2 regions of the Delftia sp. WY8 genome follow, and region 1 is predicted to be linked to the other one. Evidence: riboswitches for the same ligand, from Rfam matches in the RefSeq annotation. Region 1 holds a riboswitch; the other holds the start of a gene.
The links. Region 1 has a riboswitch for glycine ahead of G4D77_RS18875 (D-amino acid dehydrogenase). Riboswitches for the same ligand answer to the same signal wherever they lie in the genome.
Positions count from the first base shown of each region.

Region 2: another riboswitch for glycine. It lies ahead of gcvT (glycine cleavage system aminomethyltransferase GcvT); the one in region 1 lies ahead of G4D77_RS18875 (D-amino acid dehydrogenase).

Region 1 covers NZ_CP049795.1:4,078,565-4,088,590, reverse strand. Annotated here, with positions in the region: gene G4D77_RS18880 (invasin domain 3-containing protein) at 1-6,215, opposite strand, end outside; glycine riboswitch at 6,604-6,714, shown strand; gene G4D77_RS18875 (D-amino acid dehydrogenase) at 6,808-8,139, shown strand; gene G4D77_RS18870 (FIST signal transduction protein) at 8,163-9,398, opposite strand; gene G4D77_RS18865 (PhaM family polyhydroxyalkanoate granule multifunctional regulatory protein) at 9,480-10,026, opposite strand, start outside.
Region 2 covers NZ_CP049795.1:6,260,036-6,270,061, forward strand. Annotated here, with positions in the region: gene G4D77_RS28600 (PAS domain-containing hybrid sensor histidine kinase/response regulator) at 1-1,130, opposite strand, end outside; gene gcvP (aminomethyl-transferring glycine dehydrogenase) at 1,286-4,177, opposite strand; gene gcvH (glycine cleavage system protein GcvH) at 4,249-4,623, opposite strand; gene gcvT (glycine cleavage system aminomethyltransferase GcvT) at 4,757-5,890, opposite strand; glycine riboswitch at 5,949-6,067, opposite strand; glycine riboswitch at 6,083-6,194, opposite strand; gene G4D77_RS28620 (fatty acid--CoA ligase) at 6,364-7,968, shown strand; gene G4D77_RS28625 (LysR family transcriptional regulator) at 7,984-8,913, opposite strand; gene G4D77_RS28630 (DMT family transporter) at 9,012-9,503, shown strand; gene G4D77_RS28635 (sensor histidine kinase) at 9,555-10,026, opposite strand, start outside.

The DNA of each region.
Region 1 (10,026 bases):
GCACTGGCCACGTTCGCACCGCTCGGCACGCCCGTGATGCTGATGCCTGCCGGCACCAGGTCCTTGATGGTCACGCTGGTGGCGGGACCGAAGGCACTGGCGGCATTCGCTACCGTGAAGGCGTAGTTGAACGCCGTGCCCACGGCCAGACTGCCAGGGTTGGCCTTGGTGACCGTCAGCGCTGGCGTGCCAGGCGTGACTGGAGTCACCGGTGTGGAAGCGCAGTCTGTCGTGCAACCCGCCGTCGGATTGACCGGGCTGATGCCGCCCGATGGATCGTAGGAGGCCGTGTTCGTGCTCGACCCCACCGCCGTTGGAACAGCCGGCAGATTGAAGCTGGTGTTGCCACCGGCCGCCACTGCCGCAGTGAAGTTCACCGTGCAAGTCAGCACAGTGCTGCCATTGCCCGCAAACGGGAAGGTGTTGGGCGTGCAAGTCGCACTGGCCACGTTTGCGCCGGTCGGCACGCCCGTGATGCTGATGCCAGCAGGCACTAGGTCCTTGATGGTCACGCTGGTGGCGGGACCGAACGCTCCAGCCGTATTCGCTACCGTGAAGGCGTAGTTGAACGCAGTCCCCACAGCCAGGCTGCCGGGGTTGGCCTTGCTGACCGTCAGCGTGGGCGAACCAGGGTTGACTGGGGTGGCGGGCGTCGACGCGCAGTCCGTCGTGCAACCTGCCGTCGGATTGACCGGACTGGTACCACCGGACGGATCATAGGAAGCCGTGTTCGTGCTCGAGCCCACAGCCGTCGGCACAGCCGGCAGGTTGAAGCTGGTGTTGCCACCGGCTGCGACCGAGGTCGTGAAGTTCACCGTGCACGTCAGGACAGTGCTGCCATTGCCCGTAAACGGGAAGGTGTTGGGCTTGGGCGAGCAGTCCACACTGGCCACGTTCGCACCTGTCGGCGCACCCGTGATGCGGATACCTGCAGGCACCAGATCCTTGATGGTCACGCTGCTGGCAGAACCGAAGGCACTCGCTGCATTCGCTACCGTAAAGGTGTAGTTGAAGGGCGTACCCACAGCCAAGCTGCCAGGGTTGGCCTTGGTGACACTGAGGTTCACCACGCTTACAAAATGAATTTGTGCGGCGCTTGGCGAATACGCGTTTGCTCCCACGGTGAACGTGCCACCCAGGGTTCCGGCAGGAATGCTGGTGGCAATGCTGTAGGTCCCACTCGCTGTGCTGGTGGCAGTGATCGAGCAGATGCCCAGAGTTGTGCCGCTTGTTCCAGTGGTGCAAGTGGCTGACGCGCCGTCCGCGCCACCGTTCAGCTTCACGCCGGGGGTACCGGCAAAGGTGACGACCTCGCCGCCCTTGGGGTTGCCACCGGCATCGCGCACATACGCTTCCACCACATCGGTTGCCGTGCCATTTGCCGCCGCGTTGTCGCTCACGACACGCAGGCCCGAATTGCTTGCCGAGGCATTGCCGGCGACAAAGGCCATCGATTGCGGGCTGTTGCCGATGGCAACCGCCCCCACCGTGGCGGCAGCCGAGTAAGTCGATGCGGTCACGCTGGTGAACGACACCGAGCAGGTCGCCGCCGCACCCGCAGTCGTGCAACTGGCGGTGGCAGGTGCCGCTCCGGCAGGCGTCACGCTGAAGTTCACGGCAACGCCGGTGACCGGATTGCCGAACGCATCCTTGGTGACCACGGAAACGACGTCCTGGCCGCCGCCAGCTGCCTGGTTGTTCGCATCGACCGACATGGTCGAATTGGCGGGATCGACGGCACCTGCCGTAAAGACATAGGCAGCCGTAGCGCCGTACGTATTGCCGCCGGCGCTGATGCCGCTGCCGCTCAATGCGCCGCTCGCGATGCTTGCGCCGGAAGTGTAGGAACCCGCGACGGTTGTCCTGGCGGTGACCTGGCAGGTACCGGCCGCATTGGTGGTGCAGGTACCGCTGAAGGTGATGTTTGCGGTGGGAGAGAACGTGACAACGCTTCCGGCCACCGGATTGCCGTTGACATCTCCCACAAACGCTTCAAGCACATCCGTCGCCGAGCCATTGGCCGTGGCCGGACTGCTGACGGTACGCACCCCCGACCTGGCGGGGTCGGCGGCATTGGCCGTGAAGTTGATCACGGCCGGACTGCCATTGGCCACGCTCTGGGTGGTGGTGCCGTTGTTGTCCGTGGCTGTGAAGCTCGCCGCACCCGCGACGGTGGATGTCACCGTGATGGAGCAGCGCGCTGGATTCGCATTGGCCGCAATCGTGCAGGAAGTTGCCGACGGCGTGCCGGCGCCGGTATGGACAAAGCCGATGGTGTGGGCGACCGTATCGACGGTTGCATTGCCATTGGCGTCCTGCAGTGCGACGGTCACCGTGCCGGTGCTCGTACCGTCGGCCATCACCGAGAGCGGCGTGGCACTGAGCAGATTGCCGCTGGCTGTATTGCTGGGCGGCCCGGCAATGAAGTTGACCGATACCGGACTGCCATTGCTCACGGCCGTTCCGTTGTCCGTTGCCGTGAAACTTGCGGTGCCGACCGTGGCCGATTTCACCGTCACGGAGCAGGTGGCCGGATTGGCATTGGCCGCGATCGTGCACGTGGGTGCGGCCGGCGTGGTCGTGCCCACGCCCGTTTTGGTGAAGACAATCGTGTGCGCCACCGTATCCGTGGCGGGATTGCCATTGGCATCGCGCAGGGTCACGCTGATCGAACTCGTGGCCGTGTTGTCTGCGACAACGCTGAGCGGACTGGCACTGATCAGGTTTCCATTCGCGCCATTGCTGGGCGAGCCGGCCGTGTAGTTCACCGCAGCCGTAGCCGTGGCGGCCGAGCCATTGATGGTGAAACCAAAGGTGCCGCTGCCGACTGCGGTAGGTGCCGTGACGGTGGCCGTGTACACCCCTGCGCTGCACGCCCCCGCGCCGACCGCGGGCGAGCCCTGTGTTCCACCGTTCAGCGTGAAGGCCACCGTGTTGGCACAGGTCGCAATCGAATTGCCTGACGCATCCTTGAGCTGCGCCGTCAATGTGCTGGTTGCAGTGCCATTGGCAATGATCGAGGTCGGACTCGCAACGATGGTCGAGGCACTGGTACTTGGCGGACCCGCCGTGTAGCTCACTGAAGCCGTAGCAACTGCGGCAGAGCCGTTGATGGTGAATCCGAAGATCCCGCTGCCGACCGCCGTGGGCGATGTGACGGTGCCCGTATAGATGCCGGCGGTACACGAGGCCGCGCCCACATTGGGCGTTCCCTGCGTTCCGCCGTTCAGGGTGAACGCCACCGTGTTCGTGCACGTGTTGATCGGATTGCTGCTGGCATCGACCAGTTGCACGCGCAGCACGCTGGTGGAGCTGCCGTTGGCCACGATCGATGCCGGAGTGGCGACTATCGTCGATGCACTCGTGCTCGGCGTTGCGGCCGCATAAGAGACCGTTGCGGTGGCAACAGCCGCAGCCCCGTTGATGGTGAACCCGAAGGTGCCGCTGCCGACCAGCACCGGCGATGTCACCGTCCCCGTGTACATGCCGGCACTGCAGCCCGTGACGCTGACGGCAGGAACGCCTTGCGTCCCCGCATTGAGGGTGAAGGCCACCGTATCGGTACAGGTGGTGACAAGGTTGCCTAACGCATCCTTCAACTGCACGGCCAAGGTGCTGGTGGAGACGCCATTGGCCGCAATCGATGGCGGACTCGCGGCGATTTCAGAACCGGTCGTGCTGGCCGGCAGCCCGGTGAAGCTGTAAGCAACCGGCGAAGGCTGATAGGTCACTGCGCCAGATACCGGACTTCCACCCAATGGAAGATTGGAGAACGTGGCACCAGCGACTGACGACGACAAGGTCACGGGTGTCGTGAATGTTCCGGCGACACTGCTGCTGGCATTGATGGGAGAAGCGCACTTTCCGCTGGAGTTGGTCGTGCAGCTGACTGCGGCGGAGCCGCCATTGAAGGTGACACCTGCAGGCGGCGCTGCGAAGGTAACGGTGTCACTGCCCCCCGTCCAGGCATTGCCTTGGCCGTCAACAATGTAGACCTCCAGCAAGTCGCTGCTGCCGACAGGTTGATTGTTGGTCGTCGCCAGAACGCCGGATTTCAGGGCACAGGGAAAACCGGTGACGCTTGCAGCCGTTGAAAGCTGCGAGGTCTGGGCCCCACCGGAATTGCTGTCCGTCACTGTGACCCGCACCTGGCCGCTGAGATACGAAGGAACGGTCAGCGTTCCCGAGGCTCCGGCCATGGTCCCTGAGCCCAGATAGACCTGTGCGTCGTTGGCGCCCGCGCCGGTCGGCGACCAAAAGGCTTCCACCGTATACGGTGCCGGCTCGCTCGCATTGGCATTTGCCGCGATATTGAATGTCCAGGTGCAGGCGGCGGTGTCACTGGCGCCAACGCCAAGGGTCGGGGTCCATCCGGTTTGTCCATTGGCCGTCGTCTGCAAGCTGATACCTGAGTTTGCAGCCACAGGCACGGAAAACAGCGTGTTCTGAGAAATCTTGAAGAAATCATGCGTAGTGATACGAATGGCACTTCTCGACTGGCTTGTCATCTTGTTGTTGCCAATCAACCCTGGTGCCGTACCCGTCCCACTAATATTCAACCCGTCCCCGCCGCCAGTGAAATTGTTATCGGTCACCGTCACTACCTGCGTCGTGCCTGAGGCTGCCGTATTCACCGTTGGTGCCGACACATGCATTGGCGATGAAGCGGTATAGGCGGCGATAGGCAGCGAGAAGGTATTACCCGTCACGGCAAGACCAATTCCATTGCCCAGGTTGATCGTTCCATCAACCGACACCACGGCCCTGGGCGCATTTCCACCAGTCGGGCTCAGTGCGATATTCGAATCTTTGATCGTCAATCCGTTGACGGTCATGTTCGACATGACCTGGAAGAACTGCTCGAGCTGCATTCCCCCGATAGGGTTGGGCAGATTCGTTACCGTGAAATTATCGACAACAATGTTGGAAACTGTGCCTGCACCGTTGCTTGCGGCAACGGAAATAGCCGAGCCCTTGTTATTGCCGTAATTTCCATTCCATATCGCGGAATTGATCGTGCTATTGGTAAAGAATACGTTTTGTGCGCCTTGATGAATCTCCGCGTACAGCTCGCAGTTGAACGGCGTCCCCTCTCCCGCAGGGGTTGGCGCCACATTCACCAAGCCGACGCGATCAATGGTGATATTGTTCGCCGGGGAGCCAACGACGAATACCGCTTCGCCACAGGTCATGTTGGGCGAATTGGTGAGCGTGATGTTCTTCCCACCAAGATAAAAAGTTTCCCAGGGGGAGTCCGCCCAGTTCTGGACTTGTATGACTCCCCCGAAATCGATGGTCAACGAGCCCGTGCCGGCTGGCACGGTGCCTTTGAGCCAGTACCAGGCACCACCGGCACCAGTGGTGGTGCCCGTATCGCCGCCGCTGATCATCTGGCTTTGACCACAGGCATTGGTGGCCCCCGTCACGGCGCCGGACTGGACTCCGCTGGAGAATGTATTGGCACAGCGCACGTAAACCGTCTGATTGTCGACATACGGATGGAGGTTTCCCGCCGCATCCTTGGATGTCCCGCTCTGTATGGTTCGTACCGACGTGGTCAGTGTCGGCGCAAAGACGATGGAAACATCGGCACTCGGATCCAGCGTTTGCAGCGTGTAGTTGGCTGCCTGAATGGCCGCTCGCAGCGTACATGCGCCAGCAAAGGTGCCCCCCAGCGTGCTGACACAGGTGGTTGGTGTCGTTGCATTGGCATTGGGAGCGTCGCTGTTGTCGGTGACCGTGAAGACGATGGTCGCCGCCAGTGCCGTGGATGAGATACCCGCGCATGAAAGCAGCAGCAAAGAGAAAAGGCACTTCGCTGCACGCCACTTGCGAAAAAATGCCGAACCAGGCAGGCGATTGAGAGCATGCATGATATTCCCCGTTTTCTCAAGGAGATATGACAGGAAAATGATTTTCCCAATGGCAATGGCCATCAGTTGTACCCAGCGCATTTGCATCGCCGTACCTCGAATAGTTCTATTTGAATCACGAGCCCACAACTCACCTTGCAGCCGGTGAGTTTGGAAGCAAAATTTTTCGCGCAGATCCTGCGCGTCAATCAAAAAAAGGCGGATTTCCATCAACGCTTGCGCGCTGCTCCACTGCCCATTGAGCGGACACACCTTCAGTCGGGTTTGCGACGCAAAACATTCCTCCCTCGACAAACCATATTCACCGTGCTTGTATTTTTTCAGTGATGGACCAGTTTCCATGGACCCGCACCTGTGCAACGGTAAGTCGCCTATCAGACATATATACAACCCATGGTTAACCCATGCAGGTCCAATCGACCAGAACAAGCACTGACAAACCACTGCACATATCGATAGGCTAAATCATGTTTTTTTCTATTTCAATAGTTTTTTTACATGAAACCGGAGACTCGTACCAGCGCTACGAGGGAGGCGCTTGAGCGATCTAGGGAATACCCTGAATCAGCCACACCACATACAGGTAACTGGTGGTATCCCCAATACGACTGGAGCTGGCTGCGCAAGCCCCATAGAATCGCCCCTGCAGGAGAGCAGGCGGGCGCCACGGTGCCGAGCCTCACCGAAGGCGCAAACTCCCATACACGCTCAGGTTCCGTACTGCAAACACAACATGCCGTCTGGAGAGCCGCCGCACGCAATGTGCGGCGCACCGAAGGAGCAAGCCCCGTTCCCATGGACGGCGGTGAATCTCTCAGGTACCAAGGACAGGGGGAGCGGCAGCTGCGTCACGACGGACGCCGGCTGCCTGCTATCCAGACCATAGCGGCCAGCTTTCGCGTGACCCGGCACATGCCTTTGAAAGGGCATCGTCATGCGCGTCATCGTTCTCGGAGCCGGCCTGATCGGCACCACGTCGGCCTACTATCTGCAATCCCTCGGTCATGAAGTGACCGTCATCGACCGCCAGGCCGCGCCCGGCGCCGAAACCAGCTTCGCCAACGGCGGGCAGATCTCGGTCAGCCATGCCGAGCCCTGGGCCAACCCCGGCGCACCGCTGAAGCTGCTGGGCTGGCTGGGCCGGCAGGATGCCCCCCTGCTGTTCCGCCTGCGCGCCGACATGCGCCAGTGGCTCTGGGGCCTGTCCTTCCTGCGCAACTGCACGCCCGCGCGCACGCGCCACAACATCCGGCAGATCGTTCGCCTGGGCACCTACAGCCGCGAGGCCCTGCAGCAGCTGCGGTCGGACACCGGCATCCAGTACGAGCAGCGCATGCAGGGCATCCTGCACTTCTACACGAACGCCCGCGAGTTCGAGGGCGCGCTCAAGCCCACCGAGCAGATGCAGGCCCTGGGCTGCGACCGCCGCCTGATCGATGCCGACGAAGCCGTGCGCCTGGAGCCGGCCCTGGCCCATGTGCGCGGGCAGATAGCGGGCGCCACCTATACGGCCGAGGATGAATCAGGCGACGCCAACCTCTTCACACGCGAGCTGGCGCGCATCGCCGCCGCCACGGGCGTGCAGTTCCGCCAGAGCCACCACGTGACGGCGCTGCGCACCACGGGCGCGGGCGCCAGCCGCCATATCGACCATGTGGAGGTGACCAATGCCGATGGCCGCTACGAACGCATCCAGGGCGACGCCTATGTGCTGGCCATGGGCTCGTTCAGCCCGCTGCTGGCCCAGCCGCTGGGGTTGCACCTGCCCATCTACCCGGCCAAGGGCTACTCCGTGACCCTGCCGGTGCTGGACCCCGCCAAGGCCTACCAGGTCAGCCTCACGGACGACGAGTTCAAGCTGGTGTTCTCGCGCTACACGGGCGCGCAAGGCGACCGCCTGCGCATTGCGGGCACGGCCGAGTTCAACGGCTACGACCGCAACCTGGACCCCGTGCGCTGCGAGGCCATCGTGCGGCGCGTGCAGCAGCTGTTCCCCGGCGCCGGCGATACCGGGCGCGCCCAGTTCTGGAGCGGCCTGCGCCCCGCCACGCCCAGCAATGTGCCGCTGATCGGACGCTCGCCCATCGCCAACCTGTTCCTGAACACCGGCCACGGCACGCTGGGCTGGACCCATGCCTGCGGCTCCGGCATGGCGCTGGCCGACCTGGTCAGCGGCAGGCGGCCGGCCGTGGATTTCGATTTCCTGGGGGCCGCAGCCATGGACCCGGATCGCAGCGCAGGCACGGTGCGCCCGCGCGCGGTCTGAGGTGCGGACGGCGTGTACGACGCCTAGGCAGTGAACACCGTCAACACCCCGGCGAAGCGGTGCAGGCGGGCGTCCATGATCTCGGCTTCGGCAACGAAGCCGATCAATGGCACATCGCCCAGTGCGTGGCGCAGGGTGCGCAGTTCGGCATCGGGGCCGCCGAACAGGCCGCCGCCGCGGCCCCGGCAACTGATGTAGATGGCGCCACGGATGCGGGGCTGTGCCTCGCCTTCGGGCGCCGCCTCCTCGGGCTCCGCCGCATCGCGCAGCGCAGCGCCCAGTTGCAGCAGTTCCTGGCGCGCGACCTGGGCCTGGCGGCGGCAGAAGATCACCGAATGCCCGGCCTCCACGGCCGATGACAGGGCCACGCCCTGGCGCAGCGGGTCCAGGCCAACCAGGGTCAGCACCTGGGCCTCTTCGGTCAGCACGCCGTGGGCCAGGCCCCGGCCCGGCGGCGCAATGGCCGCCAGCGTGGTGCGGACCGTGGTCAGCGCGGGCTGCCAGTCGCTGCCTTCCAGCTCCACGCCCAGCAGTTGCAGCAGGCGCTGCAAGGCCGGATCGCCATTGAGCCCGGTGACCAGGGCGCCGCGCGCCTCGGTGATCTCCAGCCCCTCGCCCAGCGGCACGCAGCCCTGGGCCATGCCCGTGATGCAGGGCACGCCGGCACCGAAGGCCACGCCTGAAAAGCCGCCACGAAAAATGCCGCGCGCGTCCGCATGCTGCGCATGCAGATCCTCGGTGCGGCAGGCGATCTGCACGCCCTCCACGCCATCTTCCCCGTCATCGCCCACGCCGCCGAACAGCAGGCCGGACTCGGTGCGCTCGGACAGCTCGTACAGCAGCTCGGCCAGCTCGGGCTGGCCGCCTGCGGCATGGACCAGGGCCGAATGGGCGGTGAAGCCGGCCTCGCCGCCAGGCGCATGCAGGGGCGCCAGGCCCGAATACAGGCGGTAGTGGGCGGCCGGTACATCCAGCAGCATCACCGCGAGCGCGGTTCCTGACAGGTACTCATGCGACATGGCCAGAACGCCGCCGGCCGAGCAGCCGGCCCAGTCCGCCACATGGGGCAGGGCCCTGGCCAGATGCTGCAACAGCGGCCGTGCGTGGGCGGCATGCGCATGGGACAGGTACACCAGTCCCAGACGGGGCCGCTGCGCGTGGCCGGGCCCGGCCATCTGCAAGCGCAGCTGCTGCAGCACCGCGTCGGCCGCGGCGCGCCAGTCGGAATGGCTGGCATGGCCTACAGGAAACAACGACATACCAACCTTCTTTCTAGCCCCGCCAGCACCCGGCTTGCGGGTGGCTGGGGCCTTGCGCATCCATGGGTCCGGCCCGATCGGTCAACGCGCCGGCCGGCTCTTGGCTGCCGGCTTGCTGGCGGCCGGCGCCTTGGCTCCAGCCTTTGCAGCGGTTTTCCTGGCAGCCGCTTTGGCGGGAGCCTTGGCAGCGGTCCTGGGGGCTTCGGCCTGCACCGCAGCCTTGGCCGCCGGCTTTGCGGACGGCGCCTTGGCAGGGGAGACCGCCGCCGCCTTGCCCGCCTGCGCAGCAAAGGCGCTGGCCTGTGCCGCCATGCGGTCCATGGTGGCCTTGGCCAGGTCCCCGGCCATGCCGGTGGCGCGCTGGGCGGCCGCCACGGCCTCCGGGGCCATGGGCTCGGCCATGGCCTTGGCGGCGATCTGCTGGAATTGCTGGGTCAACGCGCCCCACCACTGCATGGCCTGGCCCATGGCGGCGGCCTGGGCGGACTCGTCCTTGGGCGCCGCAGTCTCCGCGGCTGCGGGTCTGTCGGCGGCCTTGGCCGCCTCGGGGGCTGCAGGCGGCGCGGCAGCGGCCTGTGCGGGCTCGGGCTGCGGCTTTTCCTTCTTGCTCGCCCGGCTGGCGGCCGAG
Region 2 (10,026 bases), 2.2 Mb from region 1:
GCGGCATTGCCGCCGCAGTCGGCCTTGGCCAGCTCCACATTGCCCAGGATGGCGCCCACGATGTTGTTGAAGTCGTGGGCAATGCCGCCGGCCATGGTGCCCAGGGCCTGCATCTTGTGCGATTCGCGCAGCTGGTCTTCCAGCTCGTTGCGCTGGGCCTCGGCCTTCTTGCGGCTGGTGAGGTCGCGCGCGAACACGGTGGTGGTCTCGCCGCCGCTGTGGTGCTCGAAGGAGACGCTGACCTCGACCGGGATTTCGCGGCCGCTGGCCGTGCGTGCCGTCATCTCGCCCAGCACGGCCTGCGTGGTCAGTGGCGCAAAGGACAGGGCCTGGGCCGCATCGGGCAGGAAACGCTCCAGCGGACTGCCCAGCGCGTCGTGCGGCGGACACAGAAACAGGGCGGCAGCCGTGGGATTGAAGACGGTGATGCGCTGCTCGTGGTCCAGGCAGATGATGGCGTCCAGGGCCGAGTTGATGACCGATTCGAGCCGCCGCTCGCTCAGGAATAGCTGGTGGTTGCGCTGCTGCAGCGCCAGGCGCTCGGCCAGCAGCGGACCCTGGTCGACCACGGCGCACAGGTACTGCGCAATGGGCGGGCCGCTTTGCTGCGGAATGGCGATGCAGGCCACATGCAGGTCGGCGCGCAGCTGGTGCTGCTCGGTGATGTCGAAGCAGACCTCGTGGGCCTCGGTGCGGCCCAGCTCGCGTGCCGCAACGAAGGTCTCGCGCACGCGCTCGGCGTCGTCAGGGTGCACGAAGGGCGCGAAATTGACCAGCAGCCGGTCATGCTCGGTGGGCTGGAAGGCGCTGTGCGCCATGGCGTTGGCCTGCACCACCATGTCGTGCTCGTCCACCACCAGCAGGGGCAGGGGAATGCTGGCAAACAGGGCTTCGAAGCGCTCGGAGGCGCTTTCGGCCACGGCCTGGCTGTAGTCCAGCACGCGGTTCTGGATCTCCAGCTCGCGCTGGTAGTTGCGCAGCTCGGCGACCAGGGCCTGCAGCGGATCGTCTTCGGGCTGGAAGGAGGGGAAACGTTCGACGGGGGGCAGGTCGGCGCCGGGCGCCAGCAAGGCATGCAGGGGCAGGTGCTCGTCGTCGCGAGGCTGGTCGGAAGGGTCTTGGCTGCTCATCGCGTGCTGGCGCTGGGGAAAGCGGCATCTGCCGCACAAATCCTGGTCGCCCGCGCCTGGCGCCCGGCAGATGGACCGGGGCCCGGCGCGGGCAGGGCCGCAGTGTACGCGCGCCGGGCGGGGCGCCACAAGCGCCCCTTTGGGTGGCAGGTGCTTCAGCTCAGGTAAGCGTCGACCGGGATGCAGCTGCAGTAGAGGTTGCGGTCGCCGTAGACGTTGTCCACCCGGCCCACGGGGCACCAGTACTTGGACTGGCGCAGGGCAGCCACGGGGTAGGCGGCGGCCTCGCGGCTGTACGGGTGGGTCCATTCCGAAGCCAGCAGGGTCTCGGCCGTGTGCGGCGCGTTCTTGAGCGGGTTGTCGTCCTGGGGCAGGCGGCCCTGCTCGATGGCGCGGATTTCCTCGCGGATGGCGATCATGGCGTCCACGAAGCGGTCCAGCTCGTACAGGCTTTCGCTTTCGGTGGGCTCCACCATCAGCGTGTTGGGCACGGGGAAGGACAGCGTGGGCGCATGGAAGCCGTAGTCGATCAGGCGCTTGGCCACGTCCTCGGCCATGACGCCCGTGCTTTCCTTGAACTGGCGCAGGTCCAGGATGCACTCGTGCGCCACATGGCCGTGCTCGCCCGCGTACAGCGTGGGGTAGTGGTCGCGCAGCCGGGCGCTGATGTAGTTGGCGCTGAGGATGGCGGTCTCGGTGGCCAGGGTCAGGCCCTGGGCGCCCATCATGCGGATGTACATCCAGCTGATGGGCAGCACGGCCGCATTGCCCAGCGGCGCGGCACTGATCGCGCCCGTGCCGCCCGCAAGGCCCGTGGTGGCATGGCCGGGCAGGAAGGGGACGAGGTCCTCGACCACGCAGACCGGGCCCACGCCCGGGCCGCCGCCGCCGTGCGGGATGCAGAAGGTCTTGTGCAGGTTCAGGTGGCTGACATCGCCGCCGAAGCTGCCCGGCGCGGCCAGGCCCACCAGGGCGTTCATGTTGGCGCCGTCCACGTAGACGCGGCCGCCGTGGTCATGCACCAGCTTGCACAGCTCCTTGACCTGGGTCTCGAACACGCCGTGCGTGCTGGGGTAGGTGATCATGATGCAGGCCAGGTTGGCACTGTGCTGCTCGCACTTGGCCGCCAGGTCCGCCATGTCGACGTTGCCGTTGGCGTCGCAGGCGGTGACCACCACCTGCATGCCCACCATCTGCGCGCTGGCGGGGTTGGTGCCGTGGGCGCTGCTGGGAATCAGGCAGACGTTGCGGTGCGACTGGCCCCGGCTCGCATGCCAGCCCTTGATGGCCAGCAGGCCCGCGTACTCGCCCTGGCTGCCGGCATTGGGCTGCAGGCTGATGCCGGCGTAGCCCGTGGCCTGGCACAGCCAGTCGCGCAGCTGCTTGTCCAGTTCCGCATAGCCCTGCTGCTGGTCGGCCGGGGCAAAGGGGTGCACCTGGGCGAACTCGGGCCAGGTGATGGGAATCATCTCGCTGGTGGCGTTGAGCTTCATGGTGCAGGAGCCCAGCGGGATCATGCTGCGGTCCAGCGCCAGGTCCTTGTCCGACAGCTGGCGGATGTAGCGCAGCATGGCGGTCTCGGAGCGGTGGGTGTTGAACACCGGGTGTGTGAGGAAGGCGCTGCTGCGGCGCAGTCCGTCGGGAATCAGCGGCTCCACGCCCTTTTCGAAGGCGGTGAAGCTGGGCAGGGCCTGGCCGTCCCGGGCGAAGATCTTCCACAGCAGTTCGACATCGGCGCGCGTGGTGGTCTCGTCCAGCGAGATGCACAGGTATTCCTTGAAATACACGCGCAGGTTGGCGCCCAGGGACACGGCACGCTCCACGATGGCCTGGGTGGCCGCGCCCGTGTGCAGGCTCAGCGTGTCGAAGCTGGGCGCCTCGCGCAGCGGCGCGCCCAGCTCGGCCAGGCCGCGCGCCAGGATGGCCGTGTACGAGGCCACGCGGCGGGCGATGCGCTCCAGGCCCTCGGGGCCGTGGTAGACGGCGTACATGCTGGCCACCACGGCGGGCAGCACCTGGGCCGTGCAAATGTTGGAGGTGGCCTTTTCGCGGCGGATGTGCTGCTCGCGCGTCTGCAGTGCCAGGCGGTAGGCGGGCTTGCCGTGCACGTCCACGCTCACACCGACCAGGCGGCCGGGCAGGGAGCGCTTGAACTCGTCGCGGCAGGCCATGAAGGCGGCGTGCGGGCCGCCGGCGCCCATGGGCATGCCAAAGCGCTGGGTGGTGCCCACCACGATGTCGGCACCCCATTCGCCGGGCGGCGTGATCAGGGTCAGCGCCAGCAGGTCGGTGGCCACGATGAAGGCGGCCTGCTTGCCATGGGCCTTGTCCACGTCGGCGCGCAGATCGTCGATGCGGCCGCTGGTGGCAGGGTACTGGGCCAGCACGGCGAAGTAGTCGCCCTCCATCAGCTGGTTCCATTCCTCCAGCGAGTTGGCCAGCAGCACCTCGATGCCCAGCGGCGCGGCGCGCGTCTGTATCACCTCGATGGTCTGGGGGTGGGCATCGCCGGCCACCACGAAACGGTTGCTCTTGCTTTTGACGGAGCGCTTGGCCAGCGTCATGGCCTCGGCGGCCGCCGTGGCCTCGTCCAGCATGGAGGCGTTGGCAATCGGCATGGCCGTCAGGTCGCAGACCATGGTCTGGAAGTTGACCAGGGCCTCCATGCGGCCTTGCGAGATCTCGGCCTGGTAGGGCGTGTAGGCCGTGTACCAGGCGGGGTTCTCCAGAATGTTGCGCAGGATGACGCCGGGCGTGTGCGTGCCGTAGTAGCCCTGGCCGATGAAGCTTTTGAGCAGCTGGTTGCGGCCTGCCAGCGCCTTGAGTTCGGCCAGCGCCTGGGCCTCGGTGGCCGCTGGCGGCAGCGCCATGGGCTGGTGGCGCCGGATGGAGGGCGGGACGATGGCGTCGATCAGCGCATCGCGCGATGCCGCGCCGATGGCGCTGAGCATGTGGGCCTCGTCTTCGGGCGCGATGCCGATATGGCGGGCCACGAATTCGGTGGCGTTCTCGAGGGCGGCAAGGGGCTGGGTGGAGGACATCAGCATGGAGGGACCTGTCTCAAAAGCTGAAAAGCGCCAGGGCGGGCCCTGGCGCCCGTCCTGGCCGGAAAGTGGCGTCAGTTGCTCTGGGCAAAGGCCGTGTAGGCGGCTTCGTCAAGCAGCGCGGCCAGCTGGCCTGCGTCGCTGAGCTTGACCTTGAAGAACCAGCCTTCGCCCAGCGGGTCGCTGTTGGCCAGGGAGGGGTCGTCGCGCAGGGCCTCGTTGACTTCGACGATCTCGCCGCTGACGGGCATGTAGACATCGGCGGCGGCCTTGACGGACTCGACCACGCCGGCCACATCGCCCTGGTTGAAGCTGGTGCCCACGGCGGGCAGGTCGACGAACACCACGTCGCCCAGCGCGTCCTGCGCGTGGAGGGTGATGCCGACGATGGCCGCGTCAGGGTTGGCGGCGTTGATCCACTCGTGGTCCTTGGAATACTGGATGCTCATGGCTTGCTCCGATAGAAACTGAAAAAACCTGTGAAAGGCGGTTTGAGAAAGGTCAGTGCGCACTGTAGCGGCATGCGATGGCAGGAAAAACGAATCCGCCGAACTCCATCCACGCCAAGCGCGCAGGCTGTCCTCAACCGCGGTGATAGCGGGGCGCCACGAAGGGCGTGGCCTGCACCTGCATGGGCACGGCCTTGCCGCGCACCATGGCCTGCAGCGTGGTGCCGACGGCGGCGCTGCCCGGCTCCACGTACGCCAGGGCCACGGGCTGGTTCAGCGTGGGCGACAGCAGGCCGCTGGTGACCTGGCCGACCTTGCGGCCGCTGGCATCCAGCAGTTCCGTGCCTTCGCGCACGGGCACGCGCTCCAGGGCCACCAGGCCCACGCGCTTGCGCGTGAGCAGCTCGGGCGACTGCAGCTGGGCCAGCACGGTGGCTGCGCCGGGAAAGCCGCCTTCGCGCTCGCCCCCGATGCGGCGGACCTTCTGCACGGCCCAGTTCAGGGCGGCCTCGGCCGGGGTGGTGGTCGTGTCCAGATCGTTGCCGTACAGGCACAGGCCGGCTTCCAGGCGCAGCGAATTGCGCGCGCCCAGGCCCACGGGCCTGACTTCGGGCTGGGCCAGCAGGGCACGGGCAAAGGCCTCGGCGTGGCTGGGGGGCAGGGAGATCTCGAAGCCGTCCTCGCCGGTGTAGCCGCTGCGCGTGATGTACAGCTCGGCGCCTTCCCAGTCGAAGTGGCCGCCTGTCATGAACACCAGGCCGGCCGTGTCGGGCAGCAGGCGCTCCATGGCGGCTGCGGCCTGCGGGCCCTGCAGCGCCAGCAGGCCCCGGTCGAACTGGGGCTCGATTTCACAGCGCTGGCCGATGCGGGCCTGGATGTGCGCCAGGTCTTCGTGCTTGCAGGCGCCGTTGACGATCAGGAACAGGTCGTCCTCGCGGCGCACGAACATCAGGTCGTCCAGAATGCCGCCCGCGTCGTTGAGCAGCAGGCCGTAGCGCTGGCGGTGTTCGCCCAGGCCCAGCACGTCCATGGGCAGCAGCGATTCCAGCGCCGCGCCGGCATCCGGGCCGCGCAGGCTGATCTGGCCCATGTGCGAGACATCGAACAGGCCTGCCGCCTCGCGGGTGTGCAGGTGCTCGGCCATCAGCCCCTGCGGGTATTGCACGGGCATGGAGTAGCCGGCAAACGGCACCATGCGCGCGCCCAGTTCCTGGTGCAGGTCGAACAGCGGGGTCCTGAGCAGATCGGTGGTGGAGGCAGCGGACAAGGAGGGCTCTCTTTCAGGCAAGGAACAAGGCATAACGCCATCCCGGTCCTCCGGGATGTGCTGCCCTGCTGTCCGCTTTACCTGAGAGATTCACCCGCACCTTCCATGCGTGGGGCTTGCTCCTTCGGTGGATGGGGCACACCGCCGTGCCCTGCATCTCTCTCCAGCTAGGAACGCCTGCGGCCGTGGCGGCAGGCGGTGCCAGTCCTTTTGCCTGAGCGTTCGGGGCGAACCCTGCGCCTTCGGCGGTGCCGCTGCCTGCGACCGTTGCGGCCGGGCGGGCACTCTCTCCTGACCGGCGCATTCTAGCTGCGGCCAGCGTCCGCGCGGCTTCGGGATTTCCGCGGGCCGACTGCAACTCCATGCGCTTGCCTGCATGGATGCATTTGCAAATTGCATAACTGTCTAAAAAATCTCCTACATTGAGGTGCATCGATATATGAAATCTCGTGAGCGAGAAGGAAGAAGCGCACATGCAGCAGACGCTGGGAGACACATTGGCCTGGCCGGCACGTTACCTGCCGAACAAGGAAGCCCTGGTCGCATGGGAGGGCGGCGAGCGCCGCGCCTGGACCTACGCCCAGCTCGATGCCGAAGTCAACCGCCACGCCCACGGCCTGGCCGAGCTGGGCATAGGCCATGGCGACGTGGTCGCGGCCTTTCTCTACAACACGCCGGCCTTTGTCTTCACCATGCTGGCGGCCGCGCGCCTGGGCGCCATCTTCAACCCCATCAACTACCGGCTGGCGGCGCAGGAGCTGGCCTTCATCCTCAAGGACGGCGCAGCGCGCGCCCTGGTCTTCGAGCACGAGGGCGGCGAGGTGGCCGCACGCGCCCAGGCCCTGCTCAAGGCCGAAGGCGGCGGCACTGGCGCAGGCATCGAGCACTGGATCTTTGCCGACGATGCCCCGGCCGACCCGCTGCCGGTCTGGGCCACGCAGCGCCTGTCCGCCCTGGCCAGGGGCCGCAGCAGCGCGCCGCCCCAGGCCCATGTGCGCGAGAGCGACCCCTGCATCCTCATGTACACCAGCGGCACCACGGGCCGGCCCAAGGGCGTGCTGCATACGCACCGCAGCAAGCTGGCGCACAACGCCCTCATGCACCAGACCATGCAGTTCACGCGCGACGACGTGGGCCTGGCCATGGCGCCGCTCAACCACACGGCCGAGCTGCACACCAGCTTTCTGCCGCGCCTGCAGGCCGGCGCCACCCAGGTGCTGCTGCGCCGCTTCGACGTGGCCGAGGCCTGGCGCCTGATCCGCGAAGAGCGCGTGAGCTTCTTCTTCGCGGCGCCCACCATGATCACCATGCTGCTGGCCGAACCCATCGCCTCGCCTGAGCAGGCGCCCGCGCTGAGGCTGGTGGAGTACGGCGGCGCCTCCATGGCGCCGCACCTGATCCGCGAATGGACGCGCAAGGTCGGAAGCGACCTGGTCCAGGTCTACGGCACCACCGAGATGGGGCCCTGCATGTCCGTCCTGCTGCCGCGCGAGCAACTCTCGCACGCGGGCTCGGCCGGGCTGCCCTCCATGGGCCATGACCTCATCGTGGCCCGCTTGCGCGAAGACAACGCCCCCACCGACCCGGCCGAGGCCTGCCTGCCCGGCGAGGTGGGCGAAATCCTCGTGCGCGGCCCCTGCATGATGGCCGGCTACCTCAACCGCCCCGACGCCAACACCCGCGCCCTGGCGCACGGCTGGTACCACACGGGCGACCTGGGCCACATCGACGACGACGGCTATCTCTGGATCCGCGACCGCATCGACTACATGATCAATTCGGGTGCCGAGAACGTCTATCCGCGTGAGGTGGAAGACGCGCTGGTCGAACACGCCGACGTGCTCGAGGTCGCCGTCATCGGCGAGGCCGACGAGCGCTGGGGCCAGATCGTCGCCGCCCACGTGGTTGCCAAGCCGGGCGCCACACCCACGGCCGAGGCGCTGGACGCCTTCCTGGTCCACGGCGACCGCCTGGCTGCCTACAAGCGCCCGCGCCGCTACCACTTCCGCGAGGCCCTGCCCAAGACGGCCAGCGGGAAGATACAGAAGCAGTTGCTGAGGGTGGTGGTGGCAGCCTGAGGCTGCGGCCTGCGCTTACTTCTGTGTTTGCCCCTGCGCAGTGCAGCACTGCGCCATCGAGTTGCGCAGCCACCGATGCATGGCATCCCCCTGCTTGCGCACATGCCAGGCCTGCTGGTAGGCAAACCGGGGCAGCTCCAGCGGCGGAGCGAAACGGCGCAGCGTTTTGTGGCGGCGCAGGTCACCGATGGCGCGGCTGCCCACGGTCAGCACGAGGTCGGTGCCTGCCAGCACCTCCAGCGCCGCGCTCCAGTGGGGCAGGGCCAGCACCACGCGGCGGCTCAGGCCTTGGGCGGCCAGCGCCCGTTCGATCTCCTCGCTGGCGTCGGGCCGCATGGCCAGCATGACGTGCGGGCGCTGCAGCCAGTCCTGCAGTGACAGCCCGCCGCGTGCCGGCAGCACGGCCTGGTCGGCCACGCTCACGAACTGTTCCTGGAACAGATCCTGCACCTCGATGCCGTCGGGCAGGTCGGGTGCGTCGGGGAAGGGGCCCAGGGCCAGGTCCAGTTCGCCATCGGCCAGCTGGGCCAGCATCACCTCGCGCGTGGACTGGCTGATGGCCAGGTCCAGCCCGGGTGCGTGCTGGCGCAGATGCCGCATCAGCGGCGGCAGCACGATGCGTGATGCGTAGTCCGACAGCGCCAGCCGCAGCCGTCCGCGTGCGTGGGCCGGGTCGAACTCCGCCTGTGCCAGCAAGCCGTTGAGGCTGCCCAGCGCATCCGCCAGCGGTTGCACCAAGCCTTGTGCGCGTGCCGTCAGCGCCATGCGGCCGCCGCGCCGCACCAGCAACGGGTCGCCCAGGTGCTCGCGCAACTGCGCCAGCGAATGGCTCATGGCCGGCTGGCTCTTGTGCAGCCGCAGGGCCGCGCGCGTCACATGTTTTTCGGCCAGCAGGGCATGCAGGGCCAGCAGCAGGTTGAGGTCGATCCGGCGCAGTTCATCCATGCCATGAATATAGACTGTGCACACAAACGATTTCCATCAACGTGCTGGATGCGAGAGCATGCAGGCATCGATTGACAGAAGAAGAAAGATCTTGCCGCATGACAGGTAAAAGCACATTCACCGCCCTTGCTCCCGTGGCCCTGGCGCTGCTGGCGGGGGCCATCCTGCCATTCCAGGCCGCCAGCAATGCCCTGGTGGGCCGCCTGCTGGGCCACCCGCTGTGGGGCGCGCTGGTCTCGCTGGCCGTGAGCGTCATGGTCGTGGTGCCTGCACTGTGGGTGCTGCGCGCGCCCGCTCCGGCCATGGCCCAGGCGGCAGCGGGGCCATGGTGGCTATGGATAGGCGGTGTGCTGGGGGCCATCTATGTGGCCAGCGCGGCCGCCGTGACACCCAGGCTGGGCGCAGGCGGCTTCCTGGTTTGCGTGGTGGCGGGGCAGATCGTGGTCTCGGTGCTGGTGGACCACTTCGGCCTGATGGGCCTGGGCGCGCGGCCGGTCAATGCGACGCGCCTGGCCGGCGTGGCCTTGATCCTGGGTGGAGTGCTGCTGGTGGTGCAGGGCGGGACGGCCCGTGCAGCGGCGGCCCCATGAGCGCCGCGAGCACGCACTGCTTCAGGGGCAAAGGCCCCGGCCTTGCCCGCGTCAGGCGGGCATGCCCGGCGGCACGGCGGCCGGCCTTGCCGCTGGCGGACATTCCTGGCAGGCATCTGCCGTGCCGGGCAGGAACCGGCCCAGCCGGATGACAAAGCAGGCCCCGCCTCCGGCAGCCGGCTGGAAGAACGCGTCGCCTGCGTGCAGCCTGGCGATGCGCCTGACCACGGACAGGCCCAGGCCATGCCCGTTGACGTGCCGGGTGGCGCTTGCGCGTTCATAGGGCTCGAAAACCTGTCTTGCCGCTTCGGGTGCAAGGCCCGGTCCCTGGTCGCTGACGGAAATCAGCAGGTCACCGGACGCATCGCAGCGGGCGGCCAGGGTGATGTCGCCCGCCTTGGCATATTTGATGGCGTTGCCGACAAGGTTGGAGATGGCGATGCGCACCAGGACAGGGTCGCATTGCCATTGCTGCGGGCCTTGTTCCAGATCCAGTTTCAGGCGATGCCGCCGGGACCAGCCG